DNA from 4 places in the Staphylococcus epidermidis genome. Region 1 is predicted to be linked to each of the others. Evidence: riboswitches for the same ligand, from Rfam matches in the RefSeq annotation. Region 1 holds a riboswitch; each other region holds the start of a gene.
The links. Region 1 has a riboswitch for thiamine pyrophosphate ahead of FNL83_RS10820 (3-oxoacyl-ACP reductase). Riboswitches for the same ligand answer to the same signal wherever they lie in the genome.
Positions count from the first base shown of each region.

Region 1 (5,252 bases):
ACTATCCTTTCTTTAAAATTAATTTTGCAAGATTAGCTAGTTATTGTGAAGAACATCAAGCTACTGTTCTGTTTAAAATGCATCCTTTTGTTAGAAATAAATTAAATATCCCAGCAATTTATAGTAAATATTTTTTAGATATTTCAAATTACCGCGAAGTAAATGATGTATTGTTCATTACGGATATTTTAATCTCTGATTATTCTTCTTTAATCTATGAATTTTCAGTTTTTAAAAAACCAATGCTTTTTTATGCTTTTGATTTGGAAGATTATATTTACACGAGAGATTTTTATGAACCTTATGAAACCTTTGTTCCTGGTAAAATAGTGAAAACTTTTGATGAGCTTATTTTAGCTTTAGAAAATAATGATTTTGAATTAGAAAAGGTGAAGCCGTTTTTAAATAAAAATTTTAAATATAAAGATGGTAAATCAAGTGAACGATTAGTTAAAGATTTATTTAACAAATTTTTTCAGTAAAAGAATTTAAATTTTCTAATTTATGATAATTGTAACAATGGGTAAATAATAAGTTAAAAAATTTATATCATAGTGAAGCAACTCTTAAACTAGTCATGTATTGTAAATTTTCAAAGTATAGTTAAGTCATTTCATTTTTAGTAAGTTCTAGATTAGTGATGTACAATACGTATTATGAATAGAGTCTTTTAAAGAATATATTAATTAATAAAAGCACCTAAAGAAAAATAGCGTTTTTAATTTTGAATCCAATTTTAGTTTTAATACTTAAACAAAATTCAATTTCCTATAATTGTTATGCAAACTATAATACAATAGTTTATATAACTATAATTAATATAAAAATCATTTTCAGGAGAGAATTAAAAGTGGAATGGATATTATTTGATAAAGATGGTACATTGATTGAGTTTGACAGTAGTTGGGAAAAAATTGGCGTACGTCTCGTTGATCAACTTTTAGAAACCTTTCCAGTACATGACAAGGAAGCGGCACATCGCCAATTAGGTATTATCGATAAAAAAATTAAACCAGATTCTGTTATGGGATCAGGTTCATTAGGTGAAATTATAGAGTCTTTTAATGGTGTAACAGGTAAAGAAACTTCAGATTGGACAAGGGATACGAGTCAGGAACTCATTGATTCAAGAGTGCCTGAAAACAATTGGATTGATGGTGTACAAGAAACTATTCAAGCTCTTAGAAATGAAGGATATCACATAGGCATAGTAACAAGTGATACTAAAAAAGGAGTCGATCAATTTCTGGAGGAAACGCAAACTAGAAATCTCTTTGATTTAGTAATTTCTACAGAAACACATGCAGAAGAAAAACCACATCCTAAAGTGTTAGATCCACTATTTAATGCTTTTGATGTTGAACCGGGACAGGTAGCAATAGTAGGAGATACGGCCAACGATATGAAAACCGCGATTAATGCTAATTTAGGATTAGGTATCGGTGTGCTAACAGGCGTGGCTAAAAAAGAGGAACTCTACGACGCAGATGTCATCATAAACAGTGCAAAAGATGTTAAACAAGTTATAGAACAATACGGAAAATAAAATTTTTAAATTGAGTAAGACGTAGATGTGTGAGTTGATTCGCACGTCTACGTCTTTTTCTTTTAATAATACATAAAAATCATCGGTTTTATGAGTTGAGATTTAATAATGTACGTAGTGTAGGTTGATTATAAGAATTTTTAAATAAAGAACGACGTTGTAGTTCTGGTATAATGTATTTTACAAAATCTTCAAGGCTATGGGGTAATGAAGGTGGCATCAGATTAAAGCCGTCTGCAACGCCTTCATTAAACCAGTGCTCCATCTCATCCACTATCTCCTCAGGTGTACCTATAAGAGTAAGATGACCACCACCGGCACTTAGGTAACCTAATAATTCTCTTACAGTTGGTTGTTTATCTTTTATAATTGCTAAAACTGTTTCATATCGACCAATCGGACCTTTGAAATTTTCAACGGGAGGTAAGGGAGGAACTGGTTCATCTAATTCCCAATCTGAACAATCTTGTTGAACAAAAAAACTGAGTTGCTTTAAAGCATCTTCAATGGGTAACTTTTGATCAAGTTCTGCTTTTTTTGATAATGCTTTTTCATGGGTTTCACCTACATACGTTACTAAACCAGGGAAAATTTTAATTTTTCTATCTGGATGGTGAGTTTTAGATATAGCATCAGACAATTTCTTTTTATAACTACGTGCTTGCTTAATATCCCATGAAACAGAGTAAACAGCATCAGCATATTTTGCTGCTAATGCAATACCTTCTTTTGACGCACCGGCTTGCATAGATACTGGTTTACCTTGAGGACTTTGTGGTGTTGTATGTGGTCCTCGTACTTGAAAATAGTCCCCCTCATGATAAAAAGGTTTAATATCTTTAGACTCAATAATTTTGTTGTTGTTTTTATCTGGTACATAAGATGCAGTTGACCAAGAAGTGAATAGCTTATTCATTACCGATGCAAATTCATCTGCTTTTTTGTAGCGCTCATGTCTTTCCGGTAAGTATTGAAGACTGTGATTTTGGGCTTCAATATCTGTCATGGATGTGACCAAATTCCAACCTACACGGCCATGAGATAAGTAGTCTAGACTTAATAATTGACGAGAAGCGGTGAATGGATTTGAAAATGTACTCGATATTGTTGGCACTAATCCTATATGCGATGTAACTTGTGCAATAGCTGATAAGTTAATTATAGGATCAAACCAAAAAGCGGGCATAGTAGTATTATCACTCGCATTAAAGGCTTGATTGTCTGCAAAAAAGACGATATCCAAAAAGCCTTTCTCAGCTATTTGAGCTAAATGCTGATAATAAGATATGTTGCCGATATCCTCAATATTAGAATCTTTCATACGCCATGCCGCTTGATGATGACCACACCCATACAGTAACACACCTATGTTAAGAAAGTGATTATTTGTCATATGAACACCTCATTAATTATTATCTTTTTGTAAAAAATACACAACCGAAGAGTGTAAACGCTTAGTTCATTGTTAAACCACCGTCAACGGTAATATTTTGACCTGTCACGCCACGTGCTTCGTCTGAAGCGAGATATACAACCATATTGGCTACATCTTGAGGTGATGTTACTTTTCTAAGAGGTGTAGTTTGAGCAATTAAATCAAATACTTCAGGTGTAGTAACTGCACTTGCATCAGTCGTTTTGAGTAATCCTCCAGAAACAACATTTGCTGTGATACCATATTGTCCAAGTTCTGCAGCAATATTACGGGTAAAGCCGATGAGACCTGCCTTTGCTGTTGTATACTCATGATAAGGTACGACTGGATTTTGATACAAATTGGTTCCAATACTAATAATGCATCCACTTTGTTGTTCTATAAATTGTGGTATGACGCTTTGAGTCACATTAAATGCTCCTTTTAAAGTACCATTAAGTTGTTGTTGATAATCTTCCCAAGTTAAATCTTCAAACGATTTTTGCTGATTTGGATCAAATTTAAAACCAACAAGTGCATTATTGATTACTATATCTATTTTTCCAAAATGTTGTGTGGCAGTTTGAATCATTTGATTCACATCGTTTCTGTCTGTCACATCAGCTTGAATAGCTATAGCCTTACTTTGATTATAATTTCTAATTAATTTTTCAGCTTTATCCTTATTTTGTTTGTAATTAACAACAACATTGTAGCCTTTTTCTAGTAAAGTTATTGCAATTTTAGCGCCTAATCCACGACTACTTCCCGTGATAATTGCAGTTTTTTTCATCTTCATGCCCCCAATATTTTTATTTGTATAAGAAAAAATGCACAACCTTCATGAGAAAAGTTGTGCATCCAAATCAATATATAAAGACAGAATGATAATTAGATGAGATTCAACACTTTCCTCCGCTAGTATAAGCTAGTTCAGGTTCAAAGGGTTTGGATGATATCCATCTCAGTTAAAAAACACCCCTAGTGCATATAATTCACTTATAGTACAAACATAGAATTTTTATAAAATATTGTCAACATTCTTAATAATAGCTATATCTGTTATTTTAATATTGAAGTAAAAAGTATATGAAATAGCTTGTGAAAGTATACAAATATAAGCTCTAATTTTCTACAATTGGATATATTATCTTGTATCCACTTGTCGGTATGCTTTAATAACTTGAGCAATTTTATCAATGACTGGATCAAGGGAGTCTAAATCTTCGTGTATGTCATATTCATTAATATTAAGTCGAACAACAGGACATGCATTAAAATTGTTAATCCAATTTTCATACCGTTTAAATAGTTTTCTCCAATATTCTGGATCTGTATTGATTTCCATGTCACGTCCACGCTGTTGAATACGATCAATTACTTCATCATAATCACATTCTAGATAAATTAGAACATCAGGCTTTGGAAAATAAGGTGTCATGACCATTGCATTAAATAATTCGTAATACGTGTGATAGTCGTCAGCACTCATTGTTCCTTGTTCTTCATGCATTTTTGCAAAAATATCTACATCCTCATAAATTGAACGATCTTGAACGAAACCTCCACCATACTCAAACATGCGTTTTTGTTCCTTAAAACGTTCAGCAAGAAAGTAAATTTGAAGATGAAAGCTCCAACGTTCAAAATTATGATAAAATTTATCTAAATAAGGATTATGGTCTACATTCTCAAAGGAAGTTTTAAAATTTAACTTATCAGCAAGTGCTTGTGTTAACGTAGATTTACCAACCCCTACAGTACCAGCAATGGTTATTACTGCATTTTGAGGAATACCATAATTATTCATCTTTATTTTCTCCAATCATAGGTTTTACTAAATTTAAAATATTTTGGTAATCGTAATCATTTTTAACGAAATCTTGTTGTGACGTATCAATTCGAATGACATTTGCACCGTCATTCTTTAATGATTCATAATAAGCAAGATAATCTTTTTTTAAAGTAAGTAAATAGTCATCTTCTATATGAGATTCAAAGCTACGATTACGTTGTGCAATTCTTGATTTTAATACATTTAAATCAGCATCTAAAAAGATAATTGTATTTGGCATTTCGATATCTTCAGTTAAAATATCAAAAATACGACTGAATTTATCAAATTCTTTAGCATCTAAAGTATTTTTAGCAAAAATTTTATTTTTATGAATATGATAATCGCTAACTATACCTTGATTTAGCGACTCAATATCTCTAATCTGTTTATATCTGTTACATAAAAAGAACATTTCAGTTTGAAAACTCCATTTTTCTATATCATCATAAAAATCA
Region 1 covers NZ_AP019721.1:2,196,647-2,201,898, reverse strand. The annotation lists gene FNL83_RS10835 (CDP-glycerol--poly(glycerophosphate) glycerophosphotransferase) at 1-482, shown strand, start outside; gene FNL83_RS10830 (HAD family hydrolase) at 851-1,546, shown strand; gene FNL83_RS10825 (NtaA/DmoA family FMN-dependent monooxygenase) at 1,635-2,939, opposite strand; gene FNL83_RS10820 (3-oxoacyl-ACP reductase) at 3,001-3,753, opposite strand; TPP riboswitch at 3,854-3,953, opposite strand; gene FNL83_RS10815 (deoxynucleoside kinase) at 4,108-4,770, opposite strand; gene FNL83_RS10810 (deoxynucleoside kinase) at 4,763-5,252, opposite strand, start outside.

Region 2 (5,252 bases), 1.0 Mb from region 1:
AACATAAGAAGGAGGTGACACATGTTAAATAAAATAGTCATTGTTGGTAGAATGACGAAAGATGCTCAAATCTATGAAAAGGAGGATAACAAAATAGCAACATTTTGCGTTGCTACAGAAAGAAACTACAAAGATGATAATAATGAAATTTCTACAGATTATTTACTTTGTAAAGCTTTCGGTAAAACTGCCACTAATATTGAAAAGTACACTAGTCAAGGTACTTTAGTAGGTATAACTGGACAAATGCGTTCAAGAAAATATGAAAAAGAAGGCCAAACACATTTTGTTACAGAATTATACGTTGAAACAATAAAATTCATGTCCCCAAAAAATAAAAACAATGAAACTCCCTCTGATAATCAATTTGAAAACAACACTTATCAACCTGATGATTTAGAAATAATTCATATTTAAACAACTAACTTTTCCTTTAAAACTCCATCCTATATTTAATAAATTAATTTATCCTTTCTTTCAATTATACTCGAGCGGCCTTTGTTAATCATAAAATATTAATAAAAGGTCGCTTTAAATACATAGCAAAGGCCTATAATTTCAATAATTATCTGATAAATTTCATTTGTATTACAACGATATTGTAGTAATATGACTCGAAAAAACTATCATGATAGGAATCATTACGGTTATTCATAAAAATTAGCATCCTATTTCATGTAATTGTAGTGTAAAAAATAGGCGTTTATTTTTATTTCAGTGTAACCTGCACGATTTTTATAGATGTTACAGTGGGTTACGTAAACAAATTAAGAAAACAAATCACTTTTAGGAGGATTTTTAATAATGAAAAAAACATTAGTTGCATCATCATTAGCTATAGGACTAGGCGTTGTAGCAGGTAACGCAGGTCATGACGCACATGCAAGTGAGACTACAAATGTTGATAAAGCAGAGTTAGCTCAAAAAGCGTTAACTAATGATCAATCACTAAATGAAAGCCCTGTTCAAGAAGGTGCTTATAATATTAATTTTGATTACAATGGTAATTCATATCATTTTGAATCTGATGGTTCTACTTGGAGTTGGAGTTATGAATCAACAAACAATGCTACGCAACCTGTTCAACCAAGCCAATCTCAAGTAGCTACACAACAACAACCTGTACAAGTATCAGCACCACAAAATGAGCAAACAGCACAACCACAAACAAAATCAACATCTACAAGTCAAACTTCTTCAAGTAAAGCTTCAAGTGGTTCATCAGTAAATGTAAATTCACATTTACAACAAATTGCTCAACGTGAATCAGGTGGCGATATTCATGCAATAAACCCATCTTCAGGTGCAGCAGGTAAATATCAATTCTTACAATCAACTTGGGATTCTGTTGCTCCAAGTCAATATAAAGGTGTTTCACCTGCAAAAGCTCCAGAAAGCGTACAAGACCGAGCAGCAGTAAAATTATATAATACTGGTGGCCCAGGTCATTGGGTAACTGCATAATTAAAATATGAAGTATCTACCATCTTCTCGAATTTGAGAAGATGGTTTTTTATTGTACGACTTATTTGATTTACATGTAATCGTTTGCTATGGTTGATAATGAATCATATATTATTTGCTACTAGGGGAGCCAAAAGGCTGAGATGAATGTATTCAGACCCTTATAACCTGATTTGGTTAATACCAACGTAGGAAAGTAGTTATTAACTATTCGTCATTGAGATGTCTTGGTCTAACTACTTTCTTCGCTGGGAAGTAGTTTTATTTTTTGAGGAGGCTAATTATGACATTTTCAAAAGAGTTGAGGGAAGCATCAAGACCTATTATTGATGACATTTACAATGATGGTTTTATTCAAGATTTACTAGCAGGTAAGTTATCTAATCAAGCTGTAAGACAATACTTAAGAGCAGACGCTTCTTATTTAAAAGAGTTTACAAATATTTATGCAATGCTCATACCCAAAATGAGTTCTATGGAAGATGTTAAATTTCTAGTAGAACAAATTGAGTTTATGTTAGAAGGAGAAGTTGAAGCGCATGAGGTTCTAGCTGATTTCATTAATGAACCATATGAAGAAATAGTAAAAGAAAAAGTATGGCCACCAAGTGGTGATCATTATATTAAACATATGTACTTCAATGCATTTGCACGTGAAAATGCAGCCTTCACGATTGCAGCGATGGCACCCTGTCCATACGTCTACGCTGTCATTGGTAAACGTGCGATGGAAGATCCCAAATTAAATAAAGAATCAGTGACTTCTAAATGGTTTCAATTTTATAGTACTGAAATGGACGAACTTGTTGATGTGTTCGATCAATTGATGGACCGTTTAACTAAACATTGTAGTGAGACAGAAAAAAAAGAGATTAAAGAAAATTTCTTGCAAAGTACTATTCATGAGAGACATTTCTTCAATATGGCATATATTAATGAAAAATGGGAATATGGGGGAAATAACAATGAATAAACCTAAAATTGCACTAACAATAGCAGGCACAGATCCCACCGGTGGGGCAGGTGTTATGGCGGATTTAAAATCATTTCACGCGTGTGGCGTTTATGGTATGGCCACTATAACAAGTATCGTTGCTCAAAATACCCTAGGAGTTCAACATATCCATAATTTAGAATCTTCATGGGTAAAGGAACAACTTGATAGTGTGTTTGATGATGAATTACCACAAGCTATCAAAACGGGTATGATTGCAACAAAAAAAACGATGGAGTTGATTCAAAGTTACTTAAAGGAACATTCCAATATTCCTTATGTGATTGATCCAGTTATGCTTGCCAAAAGTGGTGATTCATTGATGGATGAAAATACTAAAAATCATTTGCAATCAACATTATTACCTTTGGCTGATGTTGTCACTCCGAATATACCTGAAGCTGAGGAAATTACTGGTATTAAAATTAATGATGAAGAAAGCATACGTAAAGCAGGTCAAATCTTTATTAATGAAATTGGTAGTAAGGGTGTTGTAATTAAGGGAGGGCATTCAGCCGATTTAAATAATGCTAAAGATTTTCTTTTTACTAAGAATGAAACGTATACCTTTGAGAACAAACGCTTTGATACTAAACATACTCATGGAACTGGTTGTACTTTTTCAGCAGTTATTACAGCAGAATTAGCTAAAGGTCGTTCCATAAAAGATGCAGTTAAAAAAGCAAAAGAGTTTATTTCATTAAGTATTGAACATACCCCAGAAATTGGCAAGGGGAGAGGACCTGTAAATCATTTTGCTTATATGAAGAAAGTAGGTTTAGATGATGAATAATTTAGAACGATTACGTTCAGAAAATCCACTCGTAATTTGCTATACCAATGATGTTGTGAAAAACTTTACTGCGAATGGTTTACTAAGTTTAGGTGCTAGTCCCGCAATGAGTGAGGCACCAGAAGAAGCTGAAGATTTTACTCGAATGGCTAGTGCGCTTTTAATTAACATCGGTACACTCACACGTGAAAATGAAGAAGACATTATCAAAATAGGTAAAATTGCTAATCAGCAAGGTACACCAATAGTTTTTGATCCAGTGGCAGTTGGTGCTTCTACATATCGTAAAAATTTTTGTCAACGTTTTCTTGGTGAAGTTAATGTCACAGTAATAAAAGGCAATGCTTCAGAAATATTGACATTAATAGATTTTAATACAACTATGAAAGGTACTGACAGTGACAGCGAATTAGATTCAGTAAATATTGCAAAAAAAGCGGCTAATACTTTAAATACTGCTATTGTCATTACTGGAAAAGATGATATTATTGCAAAAAATGAGAAAATAATTAAATTATCTAATGGTTCTCCGCTTCTTACTAAAATCACGGGGGCTGGATGCTTGTTAGGTGGTGTATTAGCAAGTTTCTTGTTTAGAAATACTCAACCTTCAATTGATTTATTAGTTGAAGCGGTAAGTGTCTACAACATCGCAGCAGAATTTGCTGAACAAGCGCCTCATGTAAATGGACCTAGTACTTTTCTATCTGAACTGCTAGATCAACTTTATCAGATGAATGACATTACTTATAAAAATCAAGTCAAAAAGGTAGAGATATGAATATGATGTTTGATTCAAAACAATTATCAGTCTATTTTATTTGCGGAACACAAGATATACCTAAAAATAAATCAATTGAGCAAGTTCTCAAAGAGGCATTAGAAGCTGGAATCACGCTATATCAATTTCGTGAAAAAGGTCCGAATGCACTAAAAGGGGAAAAGAAAAAACAGTTAGCCTTAAAACTTAAACAATTATGTCACTCATATCACGTACCTATGATAGTTAATGATGATGTTCAATTAGCCCAAGAGATTAATGCTGATGGCATTCATGTAGGTCAAGATGATATGGAAATTCAACAATTTGCAAGCCAATTTAAAAATAAGATTATAGGTTTAAGTGTTGGGAATTTGAAAGAGTATCAACAATCTGATTTGTCTAAAGTTGATTACATTGGAGTAGGTCCAATGTATACAACATCATCAAAAGATGACGCTAGTAAACCTGTTGGTCCATCTATGATATCTCAATTAAGATTATATATTCATGATTTTCCTATAGTTGCCATTGGAGGTATAAATGAAACTAACGTGCAGCCTATTGTTGACGAAGGTGCAGATGGTATTTCTGTCATCTCAGCTATTACACGTAGTACCAATATAGACAAAACGGTTAAATATTTCTTAAGATATTTCACCTAAATCTCTATTTTTTCTACTTTTTGTTTTCTACTATTGAATTAGTATGATAAAATATACTCTATGTGAATATAACATTAGAGGTGGAAAAATGAAGAAAAAAGCGTTACTACCTTTGTTTTTGGGAATAATGATTTTTCTAGCAGGTTGTGATTACTCTACACCTGAGAAGCAAGATGGATTCTTCTTTAATACTTTTGTTCAACCTATGAAACATCTCTTACAGTGGTTAGGAAATGATGTTTTTCATAATAATTTTGGACTAGCAATTATTGTATTAGTTCTTTTCATTCGTTTAATCTTGTTACCATTTATGTTATCTAACTATAAAAATAGTCACATGATGCGTGAGAAAATGAAAGTGGCTAAACCTGAAGTAGATGGCATTCAAGAAAAGGTTAAACGTGCGCGAACACAAGAAGAAAAAATGGCTGCAAACCAAGAACTTATGGAAGTTTATAAAAAATATGATATGAACCCTATGAAGAGCATGTTAGGATGTTTACCTATACTTATTCAAATGCCAATTATTATGGGATTATACTTTGTATTAAAAGATAAGCTTGTAAATGGTTTATC
Region 2 covers NZ_AP019721.1:824,004-829,255, forward strand. The annotation lists gene FNL83_RS04035 (single-stranded DNA-binding protein) at 22-417, shown strand; gene FNL83_RS04040 (transglycosylase family protein) at 805-1,464, shown strand; TPP riboswitch at 1,578-1,676, shown strand; gene tenA (thiaminase II) at 1,748-2,437, shown strand; gene thiD (bifunctional hydroxymethylpyrimidine kinase/phosphomethylpyrimidine kinase) at 2,430-3,251, shown strand; gene thiM (hydroxyethylthiazole kinase) at 3,244-4,032, shown strand; gene thiE (thiamine phosphate synthase) at 4,038-4,676, shown strand; gene yidC (membrane protein insertase YidC) at 4,765-5,252, shown strand, end outside.
Region 2: it holds a riboswitch for thiamine pyrophosphate, as region 1 does, so the genes downstream of both, tenA (thiaminase II) here and FNL83_RS10820 (3-oxoacyl-ACP reductase) in region 1, are expected to answer to the same signal.

Region 3 (5,252 bases), 440 kb from region 1:
GACCAATAGTTTGTATCAACGGATTGAGAAACACGGATTAGATGTTATATCAAATCATCAGGGGCATCCTGGTCATTTAGCGCTACCTAGAAAGCAGGAGTTTATTGCGACACTTAATCGATATCGTAGATTAAAAATAAAGCAAAGGGAATAAATATATGCCCATTTTAAATATTTATTATAAAAGTATTTCAGAGTTTGCGTCGATGTATTGAACTTTGAGACTAAAAGTAAAGGGGAGTATGAAGATGAAGTCTTCAGTTCGATTGTTGAATCACATCATAAAGATAATGAACTTACAACAATCATTAATTATAAGAGATGAACAGTGGAATCAATCTTATGAGGCATACAATTTTAATATTAATGGCTACGTATTTAAAAGTAGGTTAGCTAAGAAAACAACAAAGAAAAAAGGATATTTTTTATCGCTTTGGGAAAAAGATAAAACAAAGAAAAATCGAGCATTTGACTATGAGTCATTTCCTGGGAAATTAATTGTACACGTGATGGATGATTCTCAAGTAGGTCAGTTTATTTTTCCAAAACATGTACTTTTTCATAAAGGTATTTTAAGAAATCATGCATCTAAAGGGAAAATGGCTTTTCGAGTGTATCCTACATGGGAGAAAGATTTAAATCGTGTCGCTCACAAGACACAAGAGTGGCAAAAACAATACTTTATAGATATGTCTCAAACAATTGATGTACCAAGTATTAAACGTGCTTATTTTAATGAAGATTGATTATAAAATCAAAAGCTGTACACAAACAGATATGTGTAAATATTGCTGTTTTATTAGTAAATTTGATTACATAACTGTCAATGAGTTGGAATGAGTCTCATTTTTTAATCATTTATATTGAGGGAGGGTTAATGGTGTCTTCGGAGTATAAAAAAGGAATATTTTTAGCTTTAGGTGCTTATATTTTATGGGGGATTTTACCCATATATTGGCGTTTAATTGATGAAATAGGCGCTTTTGAAATTTTGGCATTCCGTATTATTTTTTCAGTGATATTTATGATTTTTGTGCTCATTATAGGAAAAAATCAACGGAACGCTTTTTTTAGAGATGTTAATCAGTTGGTATCGCATCCCGTGCAACTTATTGCCATCATAGTTGCAGGGTATGTTATTACCGTGAATTGGGGGACATTTATTTGGGCAGTATCTAATGGTCACGTGCTACAATCTAGCTTAGGTTACTACATTAACCCACTAGTGAGTATCGTCTTGGCGCTTATATTTTTAAAAGAGAGATTTAATAAATTCGAATGGTTAGCCATCATTTTTGCACTAGTAGGCGTACTTTATATGACAATAAAAATCGGTGAATTTCCATTTATTTCACTTCTGTTAGCATTTTCTTTTGGTATTTATGGTTTACTAAAAAAGATTGTGCATATCGATGCGATAAGTAGCATCACTATTGAATGTATTGTTACTGCACCAGCCGGTTTAATCTATGTTATTTACCTATGGCAGCAACAACACATAACATTTGGATTAAATATATCATCATTTTGGCTACTATTTTCAGGTGCAATTACAGCAATACCATTGATTCTGTTCTCAGCAGGTGCTAAGCGAATTCCATTATCGTTAACTGGCTTCATTCAATATGTAGGGCCGACAATCATGTTTATCTTAGGTATCTTTGTCTTTAAAGAGCCATTTAATACTGATCAATTGATTACCTTTATTTTTATATGGATAGGTATTGTGTTATATAGTATTTCTCAATATGTTCAAATTAAGAAAAACCCAGTTGTAAAATAGTAAAATAAATATACCTTCACTTTATTTGATGTACATTCTCTAAATTAGATATTGATTCTAACTATTGATGTGTACATTAACGTTTAAATAGAGTGAAGGTGTATTTTTTATTTTGTATATCGACTGAATAGTAGTTGATTTGTAAAATATAAAGTTGGGTTAATCGTGTCTTTAATATCATTGACTTCTTTAAGCCACAACTGTAAATCATTGTAGTAGTCGGAACTCATAGACAAATCATTTGTAAAACATTTAGCTGTTGCTTCAATTGTATCTTTGTTTAATTGGTTAGAGATATCAGTTTGAGTATACGTTGAGTAAATTTCAATTGCACTTTCTAAATGATGATTGATGTAATGAATGGCCTTTTGAATGACTTTCAGAAACTTTTTAAGTTTGACCTCACTCGTATTTAATACTTCAGGTGTAGTAATGAAAATGAGTTGACAAAAATCGGGTACATTATAATTTTTAAGTGGAAAATAATCTACATTAAGTCCTTGATTTCTAGCTTCAAGAATTTCAAAATTTTCGAAAATGAGTGTAGCAGCATCAGCTTTATCAGTTAAAAGTGCATCAGTATGATAAAAGCTATGATTAACTGGTGTGATGTCACCCTCTTTATATGTGCCACCATCTGCTTCAATCATCGTTTTAGCCATGGCAATACCACCTGGACCGGGAGCGCCAGGATATTGAAGCCGTTTACCGATTAAATCTTTGGGGCGAGCGATATTTTTATCTTTGTTATACATAATACCTCCGTTAGTGTGAAGATATCTCGCAAACCCGATGACGTTTTGTTCTTTAGCTCTATCTTGAACCAGATGAATAGGTTCAGTAATCGCGATATCCATTGAACCATTTTCAATCTCGTCTAGTGCGTCAAAGTGTTCCTTTGGTTCAATCATCTCAATTTCTAATGATTCTTCTTTAAACCAACCTTTTTCGATACCTAAGATTAACAGCATATGATCAGGATTTAAAAACCATTCTAAACCTACTGTTAATTTGTCCATAAAAAAATTCCTCCATCCATTTAATTATTGCGTAAAAAAGTGAATGAAGAAACAGTTATCAATATTGCTCACTTTCCTACGCCGGTGCTAACCAACAGGTTCAAGGGTTGAAAGTAGACTTTCTCTCAGCAAATTGAATTGCACCCCTAGTGATACTAGTTAATCTATGTACAGAATAACATAGTTGAATTGAATAAAAAGTGAAATGAATATAGTAAATATTAATCTTGGGAGTATGATGCAAAAAAATAAAAAGTGAAATGAATATAGTAAATATTAATCTTGGGAGTATGATGCAAAAAAATAAGCTAACGTTTCAAACGTTAGCTTACAATATATTTGATGAACTGAAGTTTAATTAAAATTCTAACTTTACATCATACCAATGAGTTTCATCCATAGTGAACCTACACCAATCCAAATAATAAAATAGACTATACCAAGTACAATATTCATAGTCCACCAGCGCTTTTGTGTAACATAGCCAGCTGCGTATAATATGGGCGCTGGTCCACTACTATAGTGTGTTGTTGATGCCAGTAAGTTACCAAAGAACCCTAACATTAATGCACTGAATAATGGCGGTGCACCCGAAGCGACTGCAACACCGAGTAACGCGGCGTACATGGCGCTGACATGTGCTGTTGCACTTGCGAATAAATAATGTGAGTAGAAATAAAACAAGATGAGTAAAACTAAAACGATAGGCCAACTAAAGCCATTCAAACCTTGAGCAATGAGTTTGCTTAACCATGGGATAAAGCCTAACTTGTTTAATTGTTCTGCCATTAATACAAGAACTGAGAACCAAACGAGTGTATTCCATGCTCCTGTTTCATTTAAAATATCTGACCACGCTAATACACCTGTTAATAATAACAATGCTAAAGCAATAAATGCAGTGAGCGTGGCATCAACATTAATGAAGCTTCCTAATACCCACAAAGCCAATGCTATGATAAAGATGCCAACCATCAATTTTTCGGCTATAGACATATGTCCCATTTCTTCTAGTTGTTCAGTAGCCCATTTTTTAGCGTTAGGCGTTTCTTTAACAGTTGGTGGGTATAATTTATAAATAATGAAAGGGACAACGATGAGGGAAATCAATCCGGGTATAATAGCAGCAACAAACCAATTCATCCATGTAATTTGAACGTGTGCCGTTTTTTCAGCTAAACTTTGTGCTATAGGGTTACCGGCCATAGCTGTTAAAAACATAGCTGAAGTAATTAAATTACCTTGGAACTCAGTAAAGATTAAAAACGCACCCATTTTTCTCTCAGAACCATCTCTCGGCGATGAACCAAATGACTCTGACAAGGACTTAATGATTGGAAACATAATACCACCAGCACGTGCTGTATTACTTGGCGTAGCAGGAGATAAGATAAGATCAACACCAACAAGTGAATAAGCCAAACCAAGCGTTTTCTTTCCAAATAATTTAACGAATTGCAGAGCAATACGTCGACCTAGCCCTGTTTTTACAAATCCTCTTGAAATGAAAAAGGCCATTGCAATAAGCCAAATACTACTATTACCGAAGCCTTGAACGGCAGTTTTTGTATCAACAATTCCAACCAAAATCATGATTGTAAAACCAATGATTGATACTGCACCTATAGTCATAGGTTGGGTAATACAAGCAATGATGGTTGACACAAAAATAGCAAACATAAACCAAGCTTGATCATTTAAGGCATCTGGTTTAATAGGCGTCAATGCCCAGATAATTAAACCAACGACAATAGGTAGAATAAACTTACGATATTTAACAGTACTTCCCACGACACCATCTTCCTTTACCTAAATCTTTTTTACATTTTAATCATAGTCTTATCACACGCTGATGTACAGGTCTTTTTATAATCGTACAACGTTCAAACATCATTACTTTTTTAAATCAGTTTAAGAGTTAGATAAACAGTAATTTATAAAGTTTATAAAGTATTAATAATTAACAACATACAATTGTTTGAAAACTCAAAATACTTGAAGTAGAATGGAATCGAAGGAATAAGAAAGCGCTTACAAATGTAAAATTTCTTATTCCTCATGCAAATGAAATTGGGATGGCACAACGTACTATTGGTGAAAGGAGGCATTTATTATATGAGTAAATCATATGACTTAATCGTAATAGGAGCTGGACCTGGTGGCTATGTAGCTGCAATACGTGGTGCGCAACTTGGTAAAAATGTTGCAGTCATTGAAAAAAATAATGCTGGAGGCACGTGCTTAAATGTAGGTTGCATCCCCTCTAAAACGTTGTTAGAACACGGCGAGAAAGCACACAGCATACGAGTTGCAAACGATTGGGGAATCACAACGAAAGACTTAAAAATTGATTTTACTCAATTTGTCCAACGAAAAAAGAAAGTTGTACAAACACTTACGGGTGGCGTGAAGCAGTTGTTAAAGAAAAATAAAGTTACTTATATTGAAGG
Region 3 covers NZ_AP019721.1:214,865-220,116, forward strand. The annotation lists gene FNL83_RS01050 (ABC-ATPase domain-containing protein) at 1-154, shown strand, start outside; gene FNL83_RS01055 (MepB family protein) at 249-746, shown strand; gene rarD (EamA family transporter RarD) at 881-1,783, shown strand; gene FNL83_RS01065 (ABC transporter substrate-binding protein) at 1,891-2,802, opposite strand; TPP riboswitch at 2,859-2,960, opposite strand; gene FNL83_RS01070 (anion permease) at 3,175-4,593, opposite strand; gene lpdA (dihydrolipoyl dehydrogenase) at 4,918-5,252, shown strand, end outside.
Region 3: it holds a riboswitch for thiamine pyrophosphate, as region 1 does, so the genes downstream of both, FNL83_RS01065 (ABC transporter substrate-binding protein) here and FNL83_RS10820 (3-oxoacyl-ACP reductase) in region 1, are expected to answer to the same signal.

Region 4 (5,252 bases), 700 kb from region 1:
AAATAAAATACCTTCTTTACGTACCAATTCGGCAATAGCATCAGATAACATTGAGGATGCAGTTTTACGCGCGAGTATGAATATACCAATAACTGCAATAGCTATACCTATCAGAACGTCAATAATTCGGGTGTACGCTATCTCAATATTTAAATTTTGAGAGGCTAGACCATTGAGCATAATGACTTGTGTCGTAATAAAAATGACTGCAAATGCATAGTTAGATGCCACAAACGCTTCCGTCATCATGGCAGAAAATCCCATAATGATAATAGCGAAAATAGGATCGATATGAAATGCCAAGATTCCCGACAAAACAATAGTCCCGATTATCGTTCCAATACCTCTAGCAAGTGACCTGTCTAACGTACGAATCGTTGTCACATTACCTAACATGATGGTATGCGCTGACAATGGCACCCAATACGCTTTTTGAATGTTAAACGCTAGAGCAATAAATATAGCTACTGCCATAATAACTGTATATTGCAAAGCATTTCTAAATACAATTGAGTCGAAAGTTAGATTTTGATATATTCGCTTACTATATAAAGGCTTGCGAATATCTGCTTCATATTTAATTTGATTATCGTTTGCGTGAATCATTTCATCTATTTTCAAAATATGATCCATTAAATTTTGAAATTCTGGTGCCACATCAACAACTTTTGACCACGGTCGATATTGTTGTTTAGGTTGTTGAACACTATTAATGATATGATCCATCATTTCAACTAAGTCACTTGGTAATGGACGAATATGATTTTCATTGAGTTCTAGTAATTCTGAATATATCCCTTGTGCTGATGTGTGTAATAAAATTAATTTCTGAAACCTTTTACTTAATTTTCCATTACCACCTGATGTTGAGGTAATTAAAAGTTTTTCAGAATTTCTAAATTCTGTAACAGCGTTTCGAGCATATGCTTTGAAATCCTCTGGCTCATCAAAATGATGTAGCAAGTTATGTAATGTTTTAAAATCCGCATGAATTGCTCTGTCTTCTGCTTTCTCTTTAGCAAATATGATTGTTAAAATTACTGTTATGGTAGCCAATATACCACCAATGAGAATTGCAGATCCACGTAAAAGCGCTTCTTCTGGGGCTATCGGTAAGTTTATAGATAAGCAAAACGTTACTAAAAAGAATGTCGATGATGGACCAGCGATTTTTAGTGCATTAAACGTATAATATGGGATTGTAACAACAACCAGTAATAGTAATCCAAATAAAATAGGCTGAGATACTGTTAAGGTGCCAAGAATCATGCAAATAGTAAATGATAGTGAACAGGTGATGACTGTTTTTAACATAGATTGCGGTGATCCACTAAAAACGTAGACATGTGCTAGCGTACCTGTTGATATTAAAATACCAAACATAGGGAATCCTAATAAGTAACCTATCAATGCTGGTAGTATCATTAAAAATCCTTGTCGTATTCCTTTAGCTATATCAATTTTTGAACGGTCGAAGTGTATCAAAGAGTTAATGATTTGTTGCATCCCAATCTTCCTTTCTCTAACATCCCACAAATTCAATTAAAAAAGGACAGAACATATACTTCATACATTTATTGTTCTGCCCTTCATCAACATTGTTGAGAATTATGATATTTAGTTATTATTTTATCACATTTTCACTTTAGAGTAAGTACAGATTGTGATTATAATTGAATAGGTTGACTTACATCAATTTGAGGTTCTTCAATTAAATATTGACTAATATTATCACTAAAAACTTTAAAGTGATCTGATTGATTGTGTGCTTGAACCGCTTGTTCGTCTTTATAGTTTTCAACTACGACAAAGACATTTTTCTCAGTTACATCTTCGTAATGATGATAGAATAAATTACCATCTTCTTTTCTAGAATTTATGACTAATTCTTTCATAAGTTTTAGATAATCCTCGCGTTTATTAGCATCGATTTTTAATTTAGCATTAATTATAATCATTTTAGTCAACTCCTATACATATTAATTATAAGTTTAGCAGTTTATAACTGATAAAAAAAACAATTCGCTTATCGCTTCCATGCTCTATACCACATAATAAAAGAATAAACACACGCAATGATACGAATGTCATTGCATGTGTTTGAAAAATATTATTTATTAACGTGTTCTTCACTAACAATAAGAGGTTTATCTGGTTTAACGAAGAACCATAGAATTGCTGCTATAATAGCCGGAACGATTAAGAGTTGTAATGTCATTGACCATCCTAAATGATCTACAACAATTCCTGCAAGTAAAGGACTAATAAGTGCGCCAACATTTCCCCATAAGTTCATCCAACCTGACACAGTTCCAGAGAAATTACGACCTAAGTCAGTGGCTGCAGCCCAACTCATTCCCATAGAAATACCTACGCCACCTAAACAAAGTGATAACCAGAAAATGGTTACATATAAGTTGTCTGTATGTACTGCTAAGAAAATTGAAATTGAGAATACCACAAATCCCGCAATCGCAATTACGCCACGTGCAACAAAACGTGATTGACCTGTATTCAAAATCTTGTCTGAAATAGCTCCAGCAAATAAAATTAAGAAGAACATAAATAACCAAGGTAATGCACTGATAGTCATTTCTTTGAAATTCACATGATATTGTTCAGTTAAATATGTTGGTAACCATATTAGGAACAACGCGATAACAAACTGAACTACAAAGTATTGCAATGCGATTGCGTAGAAACTGAAATGACTTAAAAAACGTTTCCACGGTGGTAAAGATTTCTCAGTTGCGACAATATCACGATTTTGAGTAATAAATCTTTTCTCGGCATCGTTTACCATTTTATGTTGTTCTGGTAAGTCTTTAGCAATAATTGCCCAAAGAACTGCCATTAAAATTCCTACAACCCCGAAAATATAGAAAACGGCTTGCCAGTTAAAAGCATTGACAATGGCTATCGTGATGATAGGTGCTAAAACTGGACCAAAATAAGATCCTGCTAACAACGCACTAGATGCACGACCTTTTTCATTTTTAGCGAACCAAAAAGAGTTAAAAACTGCATTGGATGGATACATTGGCGCTTCACCAACACCAAATAAGAATCTAATAAAGTAAAGTAAACCATGATGTTTAATCATCCCTGTTAAGATGGTAAATGCACTCCACCAAACTAAAGCGACAGTAATCATTTTACGTGGTCCAAACTTCTCTGCTAACATCCCCGAAGGTACTTGCATTAATGCATATCCTAGGGAGAAAAATGATGCTAATAAACCAAATTGTGTCTTAGTTAACCCCAAATCTTTCATCATCGGTACTGCAATATAAGATATGTTAGATCGATCCATGTAAGCAATAACCCCAATAAAGAAGAACCCTATTGCAAAATACCAACGAACATTACTACGTTTTTCTTTCATATTTGTTTCCTACTTCCATTTGTATTATGTTGTTTCTTATTATGATGTCGTTATGTTTCAGAAATCCCCTCTGGTGACTGTTTTAACTTCAATTTTTAAAACAACTGTTAAGTTGTAGCGCTACAATTTTTTATTAATATAGCACGTAGTGTAAACGGTTACAATACTTTTTGTGAATTTTTTTTGAACTTTTTAATATTTTTTGTGCATTTTAGATGCATCATACACTTTTATATCTTTTACCGCGCCCCTTACACCCTATTCTCACAATATATTAGCAATCATTAGTTATTGATTTTTTAAAAATGGTTTCTAAATATGTAATTGACCAATAAAAGTTAAAAATGATTTGCAAATGATAATAATAACTTTTAAATGAATACGATATCTACAATCTTCTTAATAGAAATTGTAAAGAAATTTGAAGTCTTTTATTAAAGGTAGTAAAATATTGTAAACGAAACATTTAATATCTTGTAAATTAATTTCATATTTAACCACTGGAAGTGCCTTTGTTTAAGGCTGAGAGTAAAGAACTGACTTTATAATTCCTGGAACCTGATCCAGTTCATACTGGCGTAGGGAAGTGGCGACGCTCAATTTTATGAAGTCATACTAAAGCTCAACGCTATTTCCCAATATAAGGGAAATGGCGTTTTTTATTGTAGAAATTGGGGGGGATATTTATATTTATTGCGATTACATATCATAAACAACTGACTAGGGACGATTTACAGCATTATAAACATATCGAAGAAGCTATTGATGGCTTGTTATTTCGCACTTCCATGAATAACGAAGAAAACAAGGACATGATTCAATCTTTACTTCAATTGGGTTTTAGTAAAGATAAAATAATTATTCATAGCGATGTGACACTGTTAGAGGATTTACACCTTAAACGTATCCATTTTAAAGAAAATGACACAACTGCTTTCACATATAAAGAAGCTCATCCTGATATTTGTGTAAGTATGTCTACACATGACGTTGAAACAGTAAAACGATGTTACGAAAATGGTTTGGATTCTGTCTTTTTTGGACATATTTTTCCTACCTCTTCACATCCAAATGTACCACCGCGTTCTAAAGAAGCTATCCAACAGGCATTAAATGTTCCTATCCCTATTTATGCTATTGGTGGTATTAATGAACATTCACTTCAAAAGATGCCACCTGGATTTAAAGGTATATGTGCCATATCATATTTTAACAATGCTTCACTAGAAGAAATTAAACAATTAAGAAAGGAGTGGTCTACTCATGCATGATGTACTAATCATTGGTTCAGGAGTTATTGGTATGTCAATTGCTAGACACCTCAGTGCAACACACTTAGATGTTGCAGTCATAGATAGAGATGTACCTGGAAAGCATGCGTCATATAAAGCTGGAGGTATGCTTGGTGCACAAAATGAATTTACAGAGGATAGTGACTTGTTTCAATTAGCCATCGAATCTCGTGCTATGTTTCCACAATTAAGTAAATCATTATTAGATGAAACAGGCATAGACATTCAATTTAAAAATTCAGGACTTATCAAAATTGCTAATGAACACGATGATATCTCATCTATAAAACGACAATATCAATTTCTGAATAGTCAAGACCGTAGTGTCAAACAATTATCAGATGATGATTTGCTACAACTTACACATGGTGAAGTTAAACCTTCATACGCGGCCATTCACATACCACACGATGGTCAAATTAATGCACATCATTACACACTGGCATTAGTAGAATCAATGAAGTTAAGAGAGATTAAGCGTTATGAGTCTACAGAGGTCACTTCAATAGAACGGCATAATGGCTATTATTCAGTGAAAACCGATCAATCTTCAACAATTGAAGCGCACAAAATTA
Region 4 covers NZ_AP019721.1:470,725-475,976, reverse strand. The annotation lists gene FNL83_RS02220 (FUSC family protein) at 1-1,506, opposite strand, end outside; gene FNL83_RS02215 (putative quinol monooxygenase) at 1,668-1,958, opposite strand; gene FNL83_RS02210 (pyruvate MFS transporter) at 2,111-3,385, opposite strand; TPP riboswitch at 3,878-3,987, shown strand; gene FNL83_RS02205 (thiamine phosphate synthase) at 4,057-4,656, shown strand; gene thiO (glycine oxidase ThiO) at 4,649-5,252, shown strand, end outside.
Region 4: it holds a riboswitch for thiamine pyrophosphate, as region 1 does, so the genes downstream of both, FNL83_RS02205 (thiamine phosphate synthase) here and FNL83_RS10820 (3-oxoacyl-ACP reductase) in region 1, are expected to answer to the same signal.